DNA from 2 places in the Streptomyces sp. NPDC004126 genome. Region 1 is predicted to be linked to the other one. Evidence: riboswitches for the same ligand, from Rfam matches in the RefSeq annotation. Region 1 holds a riboswitch; the other holds the start of a gene.
What was found. A riboswitch is a leader RNA that binds a small molecule or an ion and turns the genes downstream of it on or off. The one in region 1 is predicted to bind cobalamin.
Positions count from the first base shown of each region.

Region 2: another riboswitch for cobalamin. It lies ahead of ACQKM2_RS23725 (energy-coupling factor ABC transporter permease); the one in region 1 lies ahead of ACQKM2_RS06875 (hypothetical protein).

Region 1 is NZ_JBNNPF010000005.1:60,402-70,266, reverse strand. It holds gene ACQKM2_RS06895 (ABC transporter ATP-binding protein) at 1-1,120, opposite strand, end outside; gene ACQKM2_RS06890 (energy-coupling factor transporter transmembrane component T) at 1,117-2,304, opposite strand; gene ACQKM2_RS06885 (hypothetical protein) at 2,309-3,235, opposite strand; gene ACQKM2_RS06880 (prenyltransferase/squalene oxidase repeat-containing protein) at 3,232-5,970, opposite strand; cobalamin riboswitch at 6,114-6,249, opposite strand; cobalamin riboswitch at 6,329-6,462, shown strand; gene ACQKM2_RS06875 (hypothetical protein) at 6,560-7,972, shown strand; gene ACQKM2_RS06870 (DUF4430 domain-containing protein) at 8,206-8,694, opposite strand; gene ACQKM2_RS06865 (3-hydroxybutyryl-CoA dehydrogenase) at 9,133-9,865, opposite strand, start outside.
Region 2 is NZ_JBNNPF010000026.1:11,403-21,267, forward strand. It holds gene gcvH (glycine cleavage system protein GcvH) at 1-8, shown strand, start outside; gene glyA (serine hydroxymethyltransferase) at 26-1,282, shown strand; gene ACQKM2_RS23700 (L-serine ammonia-lyase) at 1,513-2,895, shown strand; gene ACQKM2_RS23705 (hypothetical protein) at 3,085-3,399, shown strand; gene ACQKM2_RS23710 (SsgA family sporulation/cell division regulator) at 3,617-4,027, shown strand; gene ACQKM2_RS23715 (AMIN-like domain-containing (lipo)protein) at 4,121-4,633, shown strand; gene ACQKM2_RS23720 (flavodoxin family protein) at 4,661-5,380, opposite strand; cobalamin riboswitch at 5,497-5,695, shown strand; gene ACQKM2_RS23725 (energy-coupling factor ABC transporter permease) at 5,725-6,423, shown strand; gene ACQKM2_RS23730 (energy-coupling factor ABC transporter substrate-binding protein) at 6,423-6,800, shown strand; gene cbiQ (cobalt ECF transporter T component CbiQ) at 6,804-7,553, shown strand; gene ACQKM2_RS23740 (energy-coupling factor ABC transporter ATP-binding protein) at 7,544-8,374, shown strand; gene ACQKM2_RS23745 (PadR family transcriptional regulator) at 8,384-8,959, shown strand; gene ACQKM2_RS23750 (EF-hand domain-containing protein) at 9,005-9,217, opposite strand; gene ACQKM2_RS23755 (tRNA-dependent cyclodipeptide synthase) at 9,494-9,865, shown strand, end outside.

The sequences.
Region 1 (9,865 bases):
GCGGGACCAGGCCCACGAGCTTGCGGGCCTCGGTGGCGGACAGCTTGCGGGGGTCGGCGGGCTCCGCCGTGTCCGTCGGTATGCGTACGGTGCCGGCCGCACGGGGGCCCGAGCCCTGGAGGGCCCACAGGAGGGAGGACTTGCCGGAGCCGTTGCGGCCCATGAGGGCGGTGACCTCGCCGCCGTGCAGGGCCAGGTCCACCTCGCGTACGGCCGGCACCCCCTGGTAGCTCACAGTGACGCCGCGGGCGGTGAGAAGGCTGGGCCGGTCGGCGTCGAGCGGCGGGCGGGCCGGCTCGGGGGTGGTGCCGGTCAGCCGGGTGCGCAAGGGGGCCGCGGCCCGGCGGGCGTCGCGGATGGAGAGGGGGAGCGGGGCCCACCCGGCGGCGCGGCCGAGCTCCACGATCGGCGGCGCGATGGACGTCGTACGGAAGATCTCGGCGGGTGGGCCGGACGCGACGCGGCCGTCGCCGGGGAGGTGGATGACGCGGTCGGCGTACTGGACGACGCGTTCCAGGCGGTGTTCGGCCAACAGGACGGTGACGCCGAGGTCGTGGACGAGGCGGGTGACCGCGGCCAGGACGTCCTCGGCCGCGGTGGGGTCCAGAGCCGAGGTGGGCTCGTCGAGGACCAGGATCCGGGGGTGGGCGGTGAGGACGGAGCCGATGGCGACGCGTTGCTGCTGGCCGCCGGAGAGTTCGTGCAGCGCGCGGTGGCGCAGGTCGGCGAGGCCGAGGAGGTCGAGGGTCTCCTCGACGCGCTTGCGCATCGTGGCGGGCGGGACCGCCAACTGCTCCATCGTGTAGGCGAGTTCCTCCTCCACGGTGTCGGTGACGAACCCGTCCAGCGGATCCTGCCCCACGACCCCCACCACGTCGGCCAGTTCGCGTGGTGGGTGCGCGGCGGTGTCGCGGCCGTCGACGAGGACGCGGCCGGAGAGGGTGCCGCCTGTGAAGTGCGGGACGAGGCCGTTGACGGCGCCGAGGAGGGTGGATTTCCCGACACCCGTGTGGCCGACGACGAGGCAGAGTTCGCCTTCGTCGATCGTGAGGTCCACGTCGCGCAGGACCGGTTCGGCCGTGTCCTCGTACTGGACGGTGACCTGGTCGAAGTGGATCACTTGGGTTCCTCGGTGCGCTGGGCGGGGACGGTCGGTCGGGCCGGTGGTGCCGGGGGAGGAGCCAGGAAGCCCGCAGTGCCGGCCAGAATGATCGCGGCCGCGGGGACCAGCGGCAGGGTCGGCCAGCTGAGCGGATAGATCGAGGGGTTCAGTTCGGCCGCGTTGAAGCCGACGTTCGCGAAGAGGAGCACGGCGGACAGCACTCCGCAGCCGGCGACGGCCCATTCGGCGAACCGCCAGGGGTCGGGCCGGTAGGTGGTGCGGGTGATGCGGCGACCGCCCAGCCGCAGTCCTGCGAAGCAGAGGAGTGCACCCGCGCCCATGGCGGGCAGACCGAGCAGCCTGGGCGCGGTGGCGTCGAGGAGTCCGTACGCCCCGGCGCACAGGCCGCACATGCCGAGCAGCATCAGGGCTCCGGTGGCCCGGCGGGAGCGGCGGGTCGCGGTACCGGCGCGGCCGTAGCCGCGCGAGTCCATGGCGGCGGCCAGGCGCAGCGAGCGTTCCAGTGCGTCTTCGAGGACGGGTACGACGATGCCGCGCAGGGCGCGGAGCCCCTTTGAGCGGCCGGCGCGCAGCCGCTTGGCGCGGTGGACCCGCTGGACGCTCTGTACGAGCTGGGGGGCGACGCTGATGGAGACGGTGACGGCGACGCCGAGTTCGTACAGGGCGCCGGGCAGGACGCGCAGGGCCCGCTTGGGGTTGGCGAGGGTGTTGGCGGCGCCGATGCAGCACAGCATGCAGGCGAGCCGCAGCCCGTCGGTGGCGGCGGAGAGCAGCGCTTCCAGGGAGACGGGTCCGCCCAGTTGGATGCCCGCGTACCAGTCGGGGGTGGGGATGTGGGGGAGGGAGAAGAGGAAGTGGTCGCGCGGGGTGATGCCGGTGGCGAAGATCGCGCGGAAGGTCACGCGGATCGCGACCACGGTGAGGGCGAGGTACAGGTAGTACTTGAATCCGCGGGCCCAGGGGGCCTCGGTGCGGCGCATGGTGATGACGTAGCCGAGGACCGCGAGGACGAGGAACAGCAGCAGCGGGTTGTTGGTGCGGCTGACGGCGGTGGCGAGGGCGAGGGCCCAGACCCACCAGGCGACAGGGTGCAGGGTGCGGGGCAGGCGGCGGCCGCCCGCGTTCGGCGCCGGGCCGGACGCGGGCGGCTTCACCGATGCGGCGGGGAGGGTACGTGTCACGCGGCTACTCCGTACGACGGCGACGCCTGGCCGCGAACACGGCGGCTGCCCCTATCAGCAACACCAGTGCTCCGGTGGCGACGGCGGGCAGGTACGAGCCCGCATCGTGCTCAGCGTCGGCCGCGGGAGCCGCCTCCACGACTTGGGGGCCGGGGGCTGGTGCCGCTGCCGCTGCCGCTGGGGCACTGGCCGACGGGGTCGGGGTGATGCTCTCGGAGGGGCTCGCCGAGGGAGAGGGGCTCTCCGGGGCCGTGGCGCTCGGCGGCGGTGTCGTCGCCGGCGCGGCCGGAGGCGGGTTCTCGGGCCTGGGGCCGGTGTTGACGTTCGGCGGGAGCGGTTCGGCGGTGCGGGTGTCCTGGGGGGCCGGGGCGCCGGTGGGCTTGGTGTTGTGGGCGCGGAGCTGGTCGGGGGTGACGGTGGGCTTGCCCTCGGTGCCCTCGATGTTGGTTCCGCCGAAGATCCACAGGTCGACGCTGCCGGGCTTGGGCTTGTAGAGCATGGCGCCGAGCTGGCTGTACTCCCAGGTGTTCTGACCGGGGTTCGCGTGCCAGTACGACCAGTAGGCGGAGGCCGGCGGGGTCAGGACGCAGTCGTCCTGCTGCGGGGTCGGGTACTGCCTGCCGCCCTGGTGGCCGCTGTAGCCGATCCGGCAGATGAAGGCGGGGCCATCATGGCCGGTGCCGGTGGTGGCCCAGCCGCCCTGGTTGAGCAGCTCGTAGCCGGTGGTGGGGGTGGTCCCGCAGGAGCGGTAGACCGGGCCGCCCCAGTGGCTGAAGTCCACGGCGAGTACGACGCCCGACGACGTGGTGCACTGGCCCATCGCCTGTGGGGCGGCGCCGGCCGGGGCCGCGGTGGCGGCGAACGCCGCCACCGTCATTCCCAGCGCGGCGGCCGTCCGGGCCAGGGCCCGCATGAACCGGCTGCGGCTCATCCCTCGCTCCTCGGGGTCGCGCGGCGGCGCTTCGCGGCGCGGGTGACGCCCCAGCCGCCGAGGACCAGGATCAGGGCCGCGGCGGCGAGCGTGCCGACCTGGGCGCCCGTGGAGGCCAGCGGGCCACCGCCGGACCCGGAGCCGCCGGTGCCTGCGGCCGTGCCGCCGCCGTTCTCGCCCGGGGTCACGATGACGGGGGTGCCGCCGCCGCCGGCGGAGGTGCCTGCGGACCCGCCGTTGGTTCCGCCCGTGGGGGTGGGAATGGGGTTGGGGGTGGTACCCGTCAGGTCGCGCTTGAGGACGGCGAAGGAGATGCCGGTGGTACCCCCGACGGCCTGCGTCGAGGCGCGGACGTCGGAACCGGGCTGACCGCCCTTGACGACGTTGAAGCCGCCATCGGCGTTCTGCTGGGTGGCCAGGAACTTGCGCGCCTTCGCGATGTTGTCCGCGTACTTCGCGCCCTCCAGGGACATGCCCTGGATCGCGAGGGCGGCGGAGTTGACGGAGTTCCCGGAGGCGCCGGGGAAACCGCCGTCCTCCAGCTGCTGCGTCACCAGCCAGGCGATCGCCTTGGTGACGGAGGCCTGGGATTCGGCGTCGGGGAGCAGATCGACGGCCATGGCGGCCATCGCCGTGGAGTCGACCTCGGCAGCGCTCTTCTCACCGATCAGGCTGGGCCAGGCGCCGGATGCCTCCTGCAGGCTCTTGAGGTAGGCGATCGGTTCGGACGCCGCAGTCTTCTCGCCGGCGCGGAGCTGGGCGATGACACCGAGGGACTGGGAGAAGACCGAGGTGGCGTACGTGTAGTTGCCCTTGGCCGCGCACTGCCGGGGGGTGTCGGTCTTCGTGGTGCAGGTGCCCTGGGCGAGGGCCGCGATCAGGTCGTGGCCGCCGAAGGCGCGCGGGTCGCGGCCGACCGCCTCCGCGAGCAGGGCGGTCTTGCCGATGGAGCCGCCGCCGGCGTACTTGGTGCCGATCAGGGTGTAGGCGTCGATGGTGCGGCCCTTGCCGTCTTTGCCGCCCTTGTCGAGGAAGTCGACGATGTCGCGCAGGGTGGCGTCGTTGCCGCCCGTGGCCGCCAGCGCGTAGGCGCCGTCGATGGTCATTCCGTAGTCGGCGAAGCCGGGGCTGCTCTCGTAGTAGCGGCCCTGGATCAGCTGCTTGGGAGCGGTGAGGTAGGCCACGGCCTTCTTCAGGTCCGGGCCGTCACCGGCCGGGGGCGTGGTCGGGGGGTCGCTCTTCTTGGTGGTGAGGGCGACGAGGTCGCTCTTGGCAGCGGCGACGGCAACGGGCGCCGTGGCGAAGAGCCGCGATTCCGTGTCGTCCTCTTCGAAGCCGAAGCCGCCCGCGGGGAACTGGTGGCGCGAGAGCCAGGAGAGGCCGGCGTCGGCGAAGGCGTCGTCGCCGAGTGCACGAAGGGCCTGGGCGGCCCAGGCGGTGGAGGCGGGACTGCCGGTTGTCATGTAGGAGGCGGAGGGCCAGGCACCGGTCGCCAGCTGGGACTTCTTGAGGTAGCCGCGGGCCTTCTGGACAGCGGCGTCGTGGCCGCCGGCCCGCCTGAGGGCCAGGGTGATCAGACCGGTGGAGTTGGCGTCGCTGTCGCACCTGCCGCCGGTGCGGATGAGGATGCCGGTGAATCCGCCGTCCTCGCACTGCAGGCCGGTCAGCCGGTTCACGGCGTCGGCGGGCGGGGTGACGCCGCCGTTCAGCAGGGCGATGACGGCCATGGCCTGGGCGTCGGACTGGCCGGTGGTGCGGAAGTCGCCCTTGGTGAGGCAGCCGTCGACCGGGGCGCCGTCGCCGGCGTTCCGGGGGCAGACGTACTTCACGAGATCCCCGAGCAGGTCGTGTCCGCCGAAGGCGCGGGGGTCCTTGCCGGTGGCTTCGGCGACCAGTGCGAGGCGCGCGGCGGCGGTGGCGTCGGGGATGCCGTCCTTGCCGGCCGGGTAGGCGTACGCGTCCGTCTGAGCGGGAGCGGCCAGGAAGTCGGCCGCCTTCTTCGCCGCCGGGCTCTTCGGGTCGGCGGACACCAGGGCGAAGACCGCCTCGGTGGTGAGGAAGTGGTTCGCGGTGGTGGCACCGTCGTCGACGACGCGTTCCCCGTCCGTCAGCTTTCCGGTGATCCAGCGGATCGCGGCGGGCGCGTCGACCTTCCCTGCGGGCACGGTGGGCGGAGCCGTGGGAACGGTCGGATCGGGGGTGGTCCCGCCTCCGGCCCGCACCTCGTCGGGGGAGAACGAGGGCTTGCCGGAGGTGCCGCCGACGTCCGTGCCGCCGAACACCCAGGCGTCCACGTCGCCGGGCTTCGGCGTGCGCGCCATCGCGCCGAGGGGGCTGTAGGTCCAGTTCTTCTCACCGGGGGAGGCGATCCAGTACGACCAGTAGGCGGTGGCCTGGGGGGTGAGGACGCAGTCCTCCTTGTCCGGCGTGGGGTATTGGGTCCCGGTGCCCTTGCCGATGCGGCAGATGAACCCGTCGCCGTCGTGGACGGTGCCCACGGTGGTGAAGCCGCCGGTGTGCAGCAGCTCGTACCCGGTGGTGGGCGTGGTGTCACAGCCACGCTCGACCTTGCCGCCGAAGGGACCGAAGTCGACCGCGACGATGGCGCCCGTGGTGGCGGTGCACTGCTCGATCGGATCGGCCGAGGCGGGAGCCGTCCCGCCCACGAAAGCCACGCTCGCGGCGAAGGTCAGGAGCGCCGCCGACATGAGCGACAGCAGTCCCTTGCTGCGCATGCGTTGCTGTGATCGCTCTGCGGTCCCCACCACGGCCCCTCGTGTCGGCCGGGCGGACCTGTGCGTGGCAAAAGGTCTTCCGAAGGCATGACGCCATGGGGAAGCCGTTCGAACCACGCCGTAGTCCGCGACGGCGTTTCTCGCTGCAAAAACCTGGCTCCAGGCATTCCGACTCGCCCGGACGGTGCCGGGCCTACGGTTGCGGGTCAGCGCCGGATTTCGACCGGCTTCCCCTGGAACTGAGTGCTTATCAGTCGGAGTGGACCACGCTGATAAAGACAGCGTCAAGGTGGTCTGCGTCTCACGCGTCACCGGCCCCGGTCCGCGCGACCGCCCGCCGCATTCGTCGCTGGCGGACCTGTGATCGCTCGGGTAGCGTCCTGGGCTGCCACATGGGGGAACCCGGTGTGAATCCGGGGCTGACGCGCAGCGGTGTGGGACGGCAGGGGGCCGTTCACGAGCCCGAATGCCCGTGCGGCGAGGCAATTCACCAGCCGTACCACGCGTTCGGACGGCGGCCACCGTGCTCCGGGCTGCCCGCTCGCAGGAGCATCGGTCAGGTCGGCGTCCCTCATTCCAGGAGCAGGCCATGTCCCGTCCCCGTACCTCCCGCCGTTCTGCGCTCGCGGTGCCCGCCGCGCTCGGCGCCCTCGTTCTCACCGCGCTGCCGGCCTTCGCCACGTCGTCGCCCGCGCAGATCGCCACGTCCAGGACCAATGGTGTGGCATATCTCAAGTCCCTTCAGGCAGCGGACGGTTCGTATGCCGGCGCCGGCCTGTCGAACGAGTGGGCGTTCACCGCTTTCGCCGCCGCCGGCACGGCCGTCGTCGACGTCTACCCGGGCGGCGACACGACGAAGAACGCGCGGACCGTCTACCGCAACCTGCTGTCGACGGCGGGCTGGCCGCAGGCCTCCCCGGTCGTCACCGACTACGAACGCGGCACGCTGAACGCCTACGCCGCGGGCATCGACCCGGCCCGCGTCTCGGCCTCCCGCAACCTCATCGCGAACGTCTACTCCTACTGGCAGACGGCCGAGGCGGGCTACTTCGGTCCGTCGGGGAACTTCAACGGCACGGTCTTCGCGGCCCTTTCGCTGGGCGGCGCCAAGACGCAGGGCGGCGCGCAGCGCGTCCCGCAGGCGCTGACCGACTCCATGGTCACCCGCATCCGCGCCAACCAGCACGTGGACGGCGGCTGGACCTTCAACAAGGCCGAGGGCAACCCCACCGTCCTGAACTCCGCGAGCGACGTCGACATGACGGGCGCCGCCATGGCCGCGCTGTGCGTCTCCGGGGTCCCGAACACCGACACCGACGTCGTCCAGGCGAAGAACTTCCTCAAGAGCACCCTCGTCCCGGGCACCGGTGCGTTCAACTCCCTGTACGGGGTCAACACCAGCTCCAACGGCTGGGGCGTCGCGGGTCTGAACGCCTGCGGATTCAACCCGCAGACCGGCGACTTCCTCACCGGCAGCGGCAAGACCCCGATCGACTTCCTGATCGCCAACCAGTACAACCCGGCCGGCGGCTTCAAGTACAAGCCCTCCGACACCACCCCCTCGGCCTACTCTTCGATCGACGCGCTGCGCGCGGTCGCGGGCGGCGGTTTCACCACCGCCCCGCCGGTCCCGGTCACCCCGGGCGCCCCGCAGTGGGTCGCCCAGTCGACCTTCACCTCCGGGACCGCGACGAAGCTGGCACTGACGGTCGACGACGGCGCCGGAAACCTGAAGGTCTGCTCGGTGGCCTTCACGCCGACGGGTACGACCACCACCCTCGGCGACGTCCTGGCCGCCGCGACCAGCGCGGCCACGCCCTCGGGCTGCGTCACGGCCGTGACCCCGTCCTCCGGCACGGGAACCATCACCAGTGTCAACGGCAAGGCCAACAGCGGCTCGAACACCTGGAAGGTCAGCGTCGACGGCTCCTCCTTCGCCGGGGCGCTCCGCGAGAAGGTCATCAACGTGGGCGACACCATCGCACTGCGGTGGGGCGCCTGACCATCCGGTGGCGGTGGGGGTTGCAAGGTTCCGACGGACGCTCCCACGACCGTTCCCCAGACGGCCAAGGGCCTGCTCAGCGGCTTGGAAGCCGCAGTAGAGCAGGCCCACCGAGTGATCGGAAGGCAGGCGGAAGCACCCTCCCGTGCTTCTGGCGGCCGTCAGCGCAGCCGTTAGGAGGTCCGGGGGAGCGCATACAGCGTGGATGCCCACCGCGCTTCCGTCGGGGTGGACTAGAACGACGTCCAGGTGAAGGCGACCTGGTCGCCCGCGTTGAGCTTGAACTGGCAGCCACCGACGGGGGTGGGAGTGCCGTTGACGGAGATGCTCCAGTAGGCGGAGCCGCCTCCGCTGACGTTCTTGATGGTGTCGACGGAGTAGTCGTCGAAGGACGCGTACCAAGTACCGTCCCAGCCGAAGTAGTTCAGGCGGGCAGCATCGTCGAGCGCCGCGGTCGGAGTGGGAACCTTGGACGGGTTGGCACCGCCGTTGGTGCCGTCGCACTTGTGGGTGCCTCCGGTCGCCGTGGAGACGTCGTGCCCCTTGGTCTTGATCTTGCCCTTGAACAGCAGTCCGTTGGGGCCCTGGACGGTGAGGTCGACCTTGACGGCCGCGTTCGTGTTCGGCTTGGGGGCAGCCTCGGCCACGGCCGGAGCGGTGGCGAGCGCGAGGCCGAGCGCGACGGTGGTGATCACGGAGCGGCGGGCGGGTATTCGGCGCATGGAGTGCCTTCTTCCTGAGAGGGACGACGGTCCGAGCCCGCGATCCCTCCGACCCACGCGCCGACCCTTGCCCGCCTCCCTGGGGGAAGCGGGCAAGAGGTGCCGGCCGGGGCTGGGGGCTTCGCGCTGCAGACCATGACAGTGAGAAGCAGTACGCATCGCACCCCGGGTACTCCGACTCACGGTGCGGTCAGCCCCGTTCACGGTTGCAGGTCAGCGCCGGAATCCCACCGGCTTCCCCCAGTTGTGCGTGCATTCGGTTGTGAGCCCCCGCCGCGTGGGCCGGAGCAGAACGCATCGTACGGCGTGCCGGGCGGGGGCCGGAAGGAAACCCTTGAAGAAGGGCAGCGGGACGGGGCGTGACGACACCACTCGCCACGCCCCGTCGCTCCTCAGCTGCCGGGCACCCTCAGAACCCGGGCGGCGAACCGGGACTTCTCAGTCCCGGTCGTACGTGTGGAACCCGCGGCCGGTCTTGCGGCCGAGCAGCCCCGCCTGAACCATCCGCTGGAGCAGCGGGGGCGGGGCGTACAAGGGTTCCTTGAACTCGTCGTAGAGCGATTCGGCGATCGCGGCGACCGTGTCCAGGCCGATGAGGTCGGCGAGCCTGAGCGGGCCCATGGGATGGGCGCAGCCCAGCTCCATGCCCGCGTCCACGTCCCTCGCGGTCGCGAACCCGGACTCGGCCATGCGGACGGCCGAGAGGAGGTAGGGAATCAGCAGGGCGTTGACGACGAAGCCGGCCCGGTCCTGGGAGCGGACGGCGGTCTTGCCGAGGGTGTCGCGGACGAAGGTCTCGACGGTGTCGGCCACATGTGCCGCGGTGTGCAGGGAGGACACGATCTCGACCAGCGGGAGGACGGGTACGGGGTTGAAGAAGTGCAGGCCGAGTACGTGGTCGGCGCGGCGGGTGGCCATGCCGAGCCGCATGACGGGGATGGCGGAGGTGTTGGTGGCGAGGATCGCCTCCGGGTCCTCCACGATCTTGTCCAGGGCGGTGAAGATCTCGGTCTTGGCGTCGGCGTTCTCGGTGACCGCCTCGATGACCAGCTGGCGGTCGGCGAGGTCCTCCAGATCACCCGTGAACAGGAGCCGAGCGAGGGCGTCCTCTGCCGATATCCGGTCGAGTTTCCCGCGCTGGACGGCGCGTTCGAGGGAAACGGCGATCCGC
Region 2 (9,865 bases), on a different contig from region 1:
ACAACTGACACCCCAGGGGCCCTGAATGTCCGTTCTGAACACCCCCCTCCACGAGCTCGACCCCGACGTCGCCGCCGCCGTCGACGCGGAGCTCGTGCGCCAGCAGTCGACCCTGGAAATGATCGCGTCGGAGAACTTCGCTCCGGTCGCCGTCATGGAGGCCCAGGGCTCGGTCCTGACCAACAAGTACGCCGAGGGTTACCCGGGCCGCCGCTACTACGGCGGCTGCGAGCACGTCGACGTGGTCGAGCAGATCGCGATCGACCGCATCAAGGCGCTGTTCGGCGCCGAGGCCGCGAACGTCCAGCCGCACTCGGGTGCGCAGGCCAACGCCGCCGCGATGTTCGCGCTGCTGAAGCCGGGCGACACGATCATGGGCCTGAACCTGGCCCACGGCGGTCACCTGACCCACGGCATGAAGATCAACTTCTCCGGCAAGCTCTACAACGTGGTCCCGTACCACGTCGGCGAGGACGGCCAGGTCGACATGGCCGAGGTCGAGCGCCTCGCCAAGGAGTCCAAGCCGCAGCTGATCGTCGCCGGCTGGTCCGCGTACCCGCGCCAGCTGGACTTCGCCGCGTTCCGCCGGATCGCGGACGAGGTCGGCGCGTACCTGATGGTCGACATGGCGCACTTCGCCGGCCTGGTCGCCGCGGGTCTGCACCCGAACCCGGTGCCGCACGCCCACGTCGTCACGACCACCACGCACAAGACCCTCGGCGGTCCGCGCGGCGGCGTCATCCTGTCGACTCAGGAGCTGGCCAAGAAGATCAACTCCGCGGTCTTCCCGGGCCAGCAGGGCGGTCCCCTGGAGCACGTGATCGCGGCCAAGGCCGTCTCCTTCAAGGTCGCGGCCTCGCCGGAGTTCAAGGAGCGCCAGGAGCGGACCCTGGAGGGCGCGAAGATCCTCGCCGCCCGCCTGGTCCAGGACGACGTCAAGGCCGTGGGCGTGGACGTCCTCACCGGCGGCACCGACGTGCACCTGGTCCTGGTCGACCTGCGCAACTCGGAGCTGGACGGCCAGCAGGCCGAGGACCGCCTCCACGAGGTCGGCATCACGGTCAACCGCAACGCCATCCCGAACGACCCGCGGCCGCCGATGGTCACCTCGGGCCTGCGGATCGGCACGCCGGCCCTCGCGACCCGCGGTTTCGACGCCGAGGCCTTCACCGAGGTCGCCGAGATCATCGCGCAGGCGCTGAAGCCGAGCTACGACGCCGCCGACCTCAAGGCGCGCGTCTCGGCCCTGGCCGCGAAGTTCCCGCTGTACCCGTCGCTCTAGGCACGGTTTCGGGGGCCCGGCCTTGTTCTCCACAAGGCCGGGCCCTTTTCGTGGCCGGAATCCGGCACCGGAACGCGATCCGGCTCACGTCTGACGGCCCCGTCCGTGAGGCGAACCGTTCATCTCCACGCGTTACGCTCGTCTGCCGGACAAAATCCGCAGATCCCCCCGTCTTGATCACCACACCCCTGCCCCCTCTCCACCCCACGAGCAGACAAGGGAGTCCGCCAGTGGCCATCTCCGTCTTCGACCTCTTCTCCATCGGCATCGGCCCGTCCTCCTCCCACACGGTCGGCCCGATGCGTGCGGCGCGCATGTTCGTGACGCGGCTGAAGAAGGACGGCGTCCTCGCCCAGACCGCCGCCGTGCGGGCGGAGCTCTTCGGCTCCCTCGGCGCGACCGGCCACGGCCACGGCACGCCCAAGGCGGTCCTGCTGGGCCTGGAGGGCCACTCCCCCCGCACGGTGAACGTCGAGACCGCCGACGACGAGGTGGAGCGCATCCGCAAGAGCGGCAAGCTGCGGCTGCTGGGTGCGGAAATAGGCGGTGCCCACGAGATCGACTTCGACGAGCCGTCCCAGCTGATCCTGCACCGCCGCCGCTCGCTGCCCTACCACGCGAACGGCATGACCCTCTTCGCGTACGACGCCTCGGGCGCGCCGCTGCTGGAGAAGACGTACTACTCGGTCGGCGGCGGCTTCGTCGTGGACGAGGACGCGGTCGGCGAGGACCGGATCAAGCTCGACGACACCGTGCTGAAGTACCCCTTCCGCTCCGGTGACGAGATGCTGCGCCTGGCCAACGAGACGGGCCTGTCGATCTCCTCCCTGATGCTGGAGAACGAGAAGGCCTGGCGCACCGAGGAGGAGATCCGCGAGGGCCTCCTGGAGATCTGGCGCGTCATGCAGTCCTGCGTCTCGCGCGGCATGTCCCGCGAGGGCATCCTCCCGGGCGGCCTGCGCGTCAAGCGCCGCGCCGCGTCCACGGCGCGCCAGCTGCGCACCGAGGGCGACCCGATGATGCACCGCAGCGAGTGGACGACGATCTACGCGATGGCCGTCAACGAGGAGAACGCCGCGGGCGGCCGCGTCGTCACCGCGCCCACGAACGGCGCGGCGGGCGTCCTGCCGGCGGTCCTGCACTACTACGTGAACTTCGTGCCCGGCGCGGACGAGGACGGCGTGGTCCGCTTCCTGCTGGCCGCGGGCGCGATCGGCATGCTCTTCAAGGAGAACGCCTCGATCTCCGGCGCCGAGGTCGGCTGCCAGGGCGAGGTGGGCTCGGCCTGCTCGATGGCGGCCGGCGCCCTCGCGGAGGTGCTGGGCGGCACCCCGGAGCAGGTGGAGAACGCCGCCGAGATCGGCATGGAGCACAACCTCGGCCTGACCTGCGACCCGGTCGGCGGGCTCGTCCAGATCCCCTGCATCGAGCGCAACGGCATGGCGGCCGTCAAGGCCGTCACCGCCGCGAAGATGGCGATGCGCGGGGACGGCAGCCACAAGGTCTCCCTCGACAAGGTCATCAAGACCATGAAGGAGACCGGCGCCGACATGAAGATCAAGTACAAGGAGACGGCGCGCGGCGGCCTCGCGGTCAACGTCATCGAGTGCTGATCCGAAGTGCGCAAATGATCTCCGGTTCGAGGTTTGGACCGAGTTGATCACGCTTGCGAGGGAAGAAGCCGGTCCGGGCTGGTTTCTCGATGATCACGTAGGCCAGTCTGGTCACGCGACGTCGCGACACCCCCGGGCGGTAGGCCAACCGCCACCCCCCTTGCTTTTTTGCGTACTGGAGGCTTCACCATGGCAGGCATCCGCAGCATCCGCGTGATGGCGGCGCTCGCATCGCTCCCCCTCGCCGCCGCGCTCTTCACGGGCACGGCCCAGGCGGACAACGGGGCCGGCGCCGCCGGCACCGCCTCGAACGCCGCCCTCGCCGGGATCCTGGGCAGCGGAGTGGGCGGCAGCAACCTCGGCAACTCCTCCACCGCGCAGCAGGTCGCGTCGGGCTTCGGGGCGTCGAACCAGAACAACGGCGCCCAGGCCAACGGCTCCGGCTTCACCGCGATCGGCCAGTCCAACAACCACGACTCGCTGATCTACAACCCGGTCCCGTAGCGGCCGGCCGCGCGGCCCCGCCGCAGCGTGCCACCGGGCCCGCCCTCCCCCCGGAGGGCGGGCCCTTCGCGTGCCCGCGCTCCGCTCGCGGTGGCCGAAAAGAGGCCCTGCGGCCCGGCGGCTCGGGACCTTCGGCCCCGCGCCGCTCCCCCGTGCCGGGGATAGCGTGCCGGGAGGGGCGCGGGAAGCACCCACGCGCGACGAGAGGCAGCCGCCGATGGCCACCATCACCGAACAGAGACTCCTGCCGCTGCGGCTGGAAGCCGCCCCCCTGTCCGTGCCACTGACCGGCCGGTTCGTCTACCGCACGGACCGCCCGTACGAGGTGGCCGTGGACTTCCGGGGCGCCGGCACGCACCTCGCCCGCTGGGTGTTCTCGCGGGAGCTGCTGCTCGACGGGCAGAACACCGCCACCGGCGAGGGCGACATACAGGTGTGGCCGCGGTGGAGCGGCTCGGAGCCGCGCGTCCTGCTCGGCTTCAGCAACGGCGAGCAGAGCTGCGTGGTCTCCGCCCGCGCCAAGGACGTGCGCGAGCTGTGCCGGCGGATGACCGAGCTGGTGCCGCGCGGGCAGGAACACCGCCACTACGACCTGGACGCCCAGCTGAGCGCGCTGCTGACCTTCTGACGCGGCGGGCACCTCCCGTGGAACCGGTCGCGGCCCGGCGCTGTCTTATGAGATGACAGGCAAGTCCCCGTCTCACGGAACCGGGGAGACATCATGCGTCACCCGCACCGCCGCCGGATCGTGGCCCTCGCCACGGGTGCCCTGCTCACCGCCGGGATCGCGCTCTCCGCGTCGCCGGCCTCCGCAGCCACCACGACCACCCGCACCCAGACGCCGCTCGTCGTCAATGCCCGCTGGGGCGGGCACTGCACGTACGACCGGTTCGTCATCGACCTCCAGGGCTACGTGCCCCCGGTCACCGTCACTCCCGTGTCGGAGCTCGTCTACGACGGCTCGGGACAGCCCGTGCCGCTGGCCGGGAAGTACTTCCTGGAGATCCGCCTGCACCCGGCCGCAGGGCACAACGACGCCGGGCAGAACGTCTACCAGGGGCCCAGGCTCCAGAAGATCTACCTCAGCAAGCTCAAGGGCATGGCCATGACCGGCGACTACGAGGGGTACGTGACCTTCGGCGCCGCCTTCGACACCAAGCCGACCTGGAACACCTCCGTCCTGCACTCGCCCGAGCGGCTCGTACTGGACTTCCCGCACCCCAACACCTGCTGACCCGCTGACGGCCCCGGAGCCGCCCGGCTAGCGGTGTTCGGGGTTGGGGAAGTCGAAACGGCAGCCGGCGTCCCACAGGGAACGCTGGTTGCCGTGGGCCGGCACGCCTCCGGCGCGCTTGAGGAGCGCCGCCAGGTGCATCAGGTTCCACGACATGAACGTGGTGTTCCGGTTGGTGAAGTCGTTCTCCGGGCCGCCCGAGCCCGGGTCCAGGTAGGAGGGGCCGGGGCCGGCCTCGCCGATCCAGCCCGCGTCGGCCTGGGGCGGGATCGCGTAGCCGAGGTGCTGGAGGCTGTAGAGGACGTTCATGGCGCAGTGCTTGACGCCGTCCTCGTTCCCCGTGATCAGCGCTCCGCCGACGCGCCCGTAGTAGGCGTACTGCCCCTGCTCGTTCAGCAGGGAGGAGCAGGCGTAGAGCCGCTCGATGACCTGCTTCATGACGGAGCTGTTGTCGCCGAGCCAGATGGGGCCGCACAGCACCAGGATGTCGGCGTCCATGATCTGGCTGTACAGGACCGGCCACTGGTCGCTCTCCCAGCCGTGGTCGGTCATGTCCGGCCAGACGCCGGTGGCGATGTCGTGGTCGACCGCGCGGATCAGCGAGGTGCGCGCGCCGGCCGATTCCATGACGGCCCGGCTCCGCGCGATCAGGCCCTCGGTGTTGCTGGTCTCGGGAGAGCGTTTGAGGGTGCAGTTCACGTAGACGGCGGAGAGGTCCTCGTACCGGGGGCTGTCGTCGGCGGCCATGCCCTCCACCGTGCCGGGCGCCCGGCGGCCCGGCCAGCGGGCCTGGCCCGTACGGGTGCGCCGGGGGGCGGCCGGGTGGCCGGATCGGTCCGGCTTGTGACGGTCCGTGCGGGCGACTAGGGTCGTCTGGCCTTGGTGTTCGGGAAACCGGTGGGAAACCGGTGCGGCCCTCGCCACTGTGATCGGGAAGTCCGGCTCCACTCTCCACCGCGGGAAGCCACTGGGCCCGCGCGGGAGACCGCACGGTCCCGGGAAGGCGGAGCCAGGGCATCAGTACCCGTGAGCCAGGAGACCGGCCGGGGCGCGTCGTCCATCCACGAGGTGCTGGAGAGGTCTCCCAACCCATGCATATAGCCGAGGGGTTCCTGCCCCCCTTGCACGCGGCCGCCTGGGGCGCCGCGTCCGCCCCCTTCGTCGTCCACGGGGTCCGCGCGCTGACCCGCGAGGTGAAGGCGAACCCGGAGAGCACGCTGCTGCTCGGGGCGTCCGGCGCGTTCACGTTCGTCCTGTCCGCCCTGAAGATCCCTTCGGTGACGGGCAGTTGTTCGCACCCGACGGGCACGGGGCTCGGGGCCATCCTCTTCCGGCCGCCGATCATGGCGGTGCTCGGCACGATCACCCTCCTCTTCCAGGCGCTGCTGCTGGCCCACGGCGGACTGACCACGCTGGGCGCCAACGTCTTCTCGATGGCCATCGCCGGGCCCTGGGCCGGCTACGGGGTCTACCGACTGCTGCGGAAGTCCGGCGCGCCGCTGATGGTGACCGTCTTCTTCGGCGCGTTCTTCGCCGACCTGGTCACCTACTGCGTCACCTCCGTCCAGCTGGCGCTGGCCTTCCCCGACCCGGCGAGCGGCTTCCTGGGCTCCCTGGAGAAGTTCGCGGGCATCTTCGCCCTCACCCAGATCCCGCTCGCCGTCAGCGAGGGGCTGCTGACCGTGCTCGTGATGCGGCTGCTGATGCAGTCCAGCAAGTCGGACCTGGTCCGGCTCGGGGTCGCGAAGCTGACCGGCGGCAGGCAGGCGAAGCCGGAGGCGGCCCTCTGATGAGCAGGAACGCGAAGATCAACACCCTGCTGCTGCTCCTGGTGGCGGCGCTGGCCGTAATCCCGCTCGCGCTGGGCCTCGGCGACGGCAAGGAGGAGCCGTTCGCCGGCGCCGACGCGCAGGCCGAGGCGGCCATCACCGAGCTGAAGCCGGACTACGAGCCCTGGTTCGCCCCGCTGTACGAGCCCCCGTCGGGCGAGGTCGAGTCGGCGCTGTTCGCCCTCCAGGCGGCGCTCGGGGCGGGCGTGCTCGCCTACTACTTCGGCGTCCGCAAGGGCCGCCGCCAGGGCGCGGCGCAGGCCCTCGCCGAGGCCGCGGCATCCGGGGCCCCGCAGGACGCCGAGGACGGGCGGACCCGCCCGACCCCGGAGTCGTAGGCGGTGCTGCCGATCGACGTGGCGGCGCACTCCAGCCGCTGGCGGGGCCGCCACCCCCTGGAGAAGGCCCTGCTGGGGCTCGGGCTCACCGTCACCGCGGTGTGCCTGCCGCCCTGGCCGGGCGGGCCGCTGGTGGCCGCCGCGACCCTGGCCGTGCTGCTCGGGCCGGCCGGCGTGGCCGGGCGGCAGCTGTGGCGGGCCTTCCGGGTCCCGCTGGGCTTCTGCGTGACCGGTGCGCTGCCGCTGCTGGTGTCGGTGGGCGGCCCGGACGGGTTCCTCGCCCTGGCCCCGGACGGGCCCCGGCACGCGGCGGAGCTGCTGCTGCGCACCTCGGCGGCCTCGCTCGGGGTGCTGCTGTTCGCCTTCACGACACCGGTCTCGGACGTGCTGCCGCGGCTGGTGCGGGCCGGGGTGCCGGCGCCGGTGGTGGACGTGGCCCTGGTGATGTACCGGATCGGCTTCCTGCTGCTGGACTCGATGGCCCAGGTCCGGCGGGCCCAGGCGGCCCGGCTCGGGCAGGCGGGCCGGGCGGCGGTGTGGCGTTCGCTGGCCGGGCTCGCGGCGACCTCGTTCGTCCGGGCCTTCGACCGCGCGGCCCGGCTCCAGGAGGGGCTGGCGGGGCGCGGTTACGACGGCGCGCTGCGGGTGCTGGTGCCCGACGCGGCGCTGTCCTGGCGGTTCCTGACGGGGTCCGCCGCCCTGCTGACCGCCGTGGTCGCGGGGACCCTCGTACTGAAGGAGCTGTGGCTGTGACCCCGTTGGTGGAGCTGGTCGGCGCGGGGTACGCGTACGAGGACGGCCCGGCCGTGCTGTCGGGGGTGGACTTCGGCATCGCCGAGGGCCGCGCGCTGGTGCTGCTCGGCCGCAACGGCAGCGGCAAGACCACGCTGATGCGGCTGCTGAGCGGGGGCCTGCGGCCCGGCCCGGGGACGCTGCGGCTCGGCGGCGCCGAGGTGGCGTACGACCGCAAGGGCCTGGTCCGGCTGCGCACCTCGGTGCAGCTGGTGGTGCAGGACCCGGACGACCAGCTCTTCGCGGCCTCCGTGGAGCAGGACGTGTCCTTCGGGCCGATGAACCTGGGGCTGCCGGCGGCGGAGGTCCGCGAGCGGGTGGACGCCGCGCTGGCCGCGCTGGACATCACCGCGCTGCGGGACCGGCCGACGCACCTGCTGTCGTACGGGCAGCGCAAGCGCGCGGCGATCGCGGGCGCGGTGGCGATGGCCCCGCGGGTGCTGATCCTGGACGAGCCCACCGCCGGGCTCGACCCGGACGGGCAGGAGCGCCTCCTGGACGTCCTCGCGGGGCTGCGCGCGGCCGGCACCACGGTGGTCATGGCCACCCACGACGTGGACCTCGCGGTGCGCTGGGCCGACGACGCGGCCGTGCTGACCCCGTCGGGGATCCGCACGGGTCCGGCCGCCGAGCTGCTCGCGGACCCGGAGCTGCTCGCGTCGGCGGGGCTGCGGTCGGCCTGGGCGCCGGTGGTCGGCGCGTTCCTGCGGGCGCGCGGGGTGCTGGCGGACGGGGCGCCGGGGCCGCGGACCCCGGAGGAGCTCGCGGCACTGGGCTCCTAGGATGGCCGCATGTCGCTGCCGCACGCCATCCTCACCGCCCTGATGGAGAAGCCCTCGTCGGGGCTGGAGCTGACCCGGCGGTTCGACAAGTCGATCGGCTACTTCTGGTCCTCGACGCACCAGCAGATCTACCGCGAGCTGGGGCGGCTGGAGGAGGCGGGGCTGATCCGGGCGCTGCCCAGCGAGGTGCCGGTGCGCGGGCAGAAGAAGGAGTACGAGGTGCTGCCCGACGGCCGCGCGGAGCTGGCGCGGTGGGTGGACGAGAGCCAGGACCCGAAGCCGGTGCGGGACGCGCTGCTGCTGCGGATCCGCGCGGCGGCGGTGGTCGGGCCGCAGGGCCTGGGGCCGGAGCTGCGGCGCCATCTGGAGCTGCACCGGGCGCAGTTGGCCGTGTACGAGGCCATCGAGGCGAAGGACTTCCCGGCGGGGCGGGACGCGGACGCGGACCGGCTGCGCCGGCTCGTGCTGCGCGGGGGCATCGCCCTGGAGGGCTTCTGGCTGAGCTGGCTGGAGGAGGCCCTGTCCGAGGTGGAGGCGCTGTCCGGGGCGGAGGGGCCGGCGGCGGCGCAGGAGGGCGGGGCCTGACGCGCCCCCGCCCCGGCGTACGGGGCGGAGGCGGACGCGCCGCGCTTACTTGTTCAGGGACGCCCAGAACTCGTCGAAGCTCATCAGCTTGTCGCCGTCGCTGTCCTTGGCGGCGATCACGGAGTCCGCGACCGCGGCGGTGACGTAGTGGTCACCCATCGCCTTCATGGCCGCGCTGTACTCGTCGGCCGTGACGAAGCCGTCACCGTTCACGTCGAACTTGTCGAACGTCGCCCGTGCGCTCTCGATGTCAGCCACTGGGTCCACCCCTTCTCGGTGCTTGTTGACCGGCTCAGGGTAGCCGCCCGGGGCGCCGGAGGCTGCCGCGGGTCCCGTTCGGGCGGCAGAAAGATATTCAATTACCCGCGCGTAAGCCGCCGGAACGGTTCGACGGATAGACGGAACCGATAATTCCAGCCAACGGATCCGCCTACCACTTGTCACGCTCCGGGATTACGGCATAACGTACCGGCATTGCCGCCACACCAGGAGCGCAGGGCTCCCAGGGACATGCGGCAACAAGGGCGATCACAGGTGACGATCACAGCTGACGCATCATTCGAAGTTCTGCCCTTCACCCGTACCTGCCGCCATATCTGGGAAGACGGCGACCATGTGCTCATAGGCGTGAGCCCCGGCAACGGCTACTTCAGCGCCGAGCGCGTGTCGAGTCTCGCCCGGTGGGCCGTGAGCCGGTTCGCGCAGGTCGACTTCGTCTACGCGGACCTCCACGTGGACCGGATGTTCGCCGCCTTCGGCTACACCCCGGAGCACGCGAGCCGACGCGCCTCGAAGGAGATCAAGGCAGTCCGCAGGAGGATCATCAAAGGCGTCGAGGATTCGGGCCCGCAGCACGTCGAGATACGGGTGAGAGCGCTTTCGGAGTTCCAGGAGAACCCCGTCTAC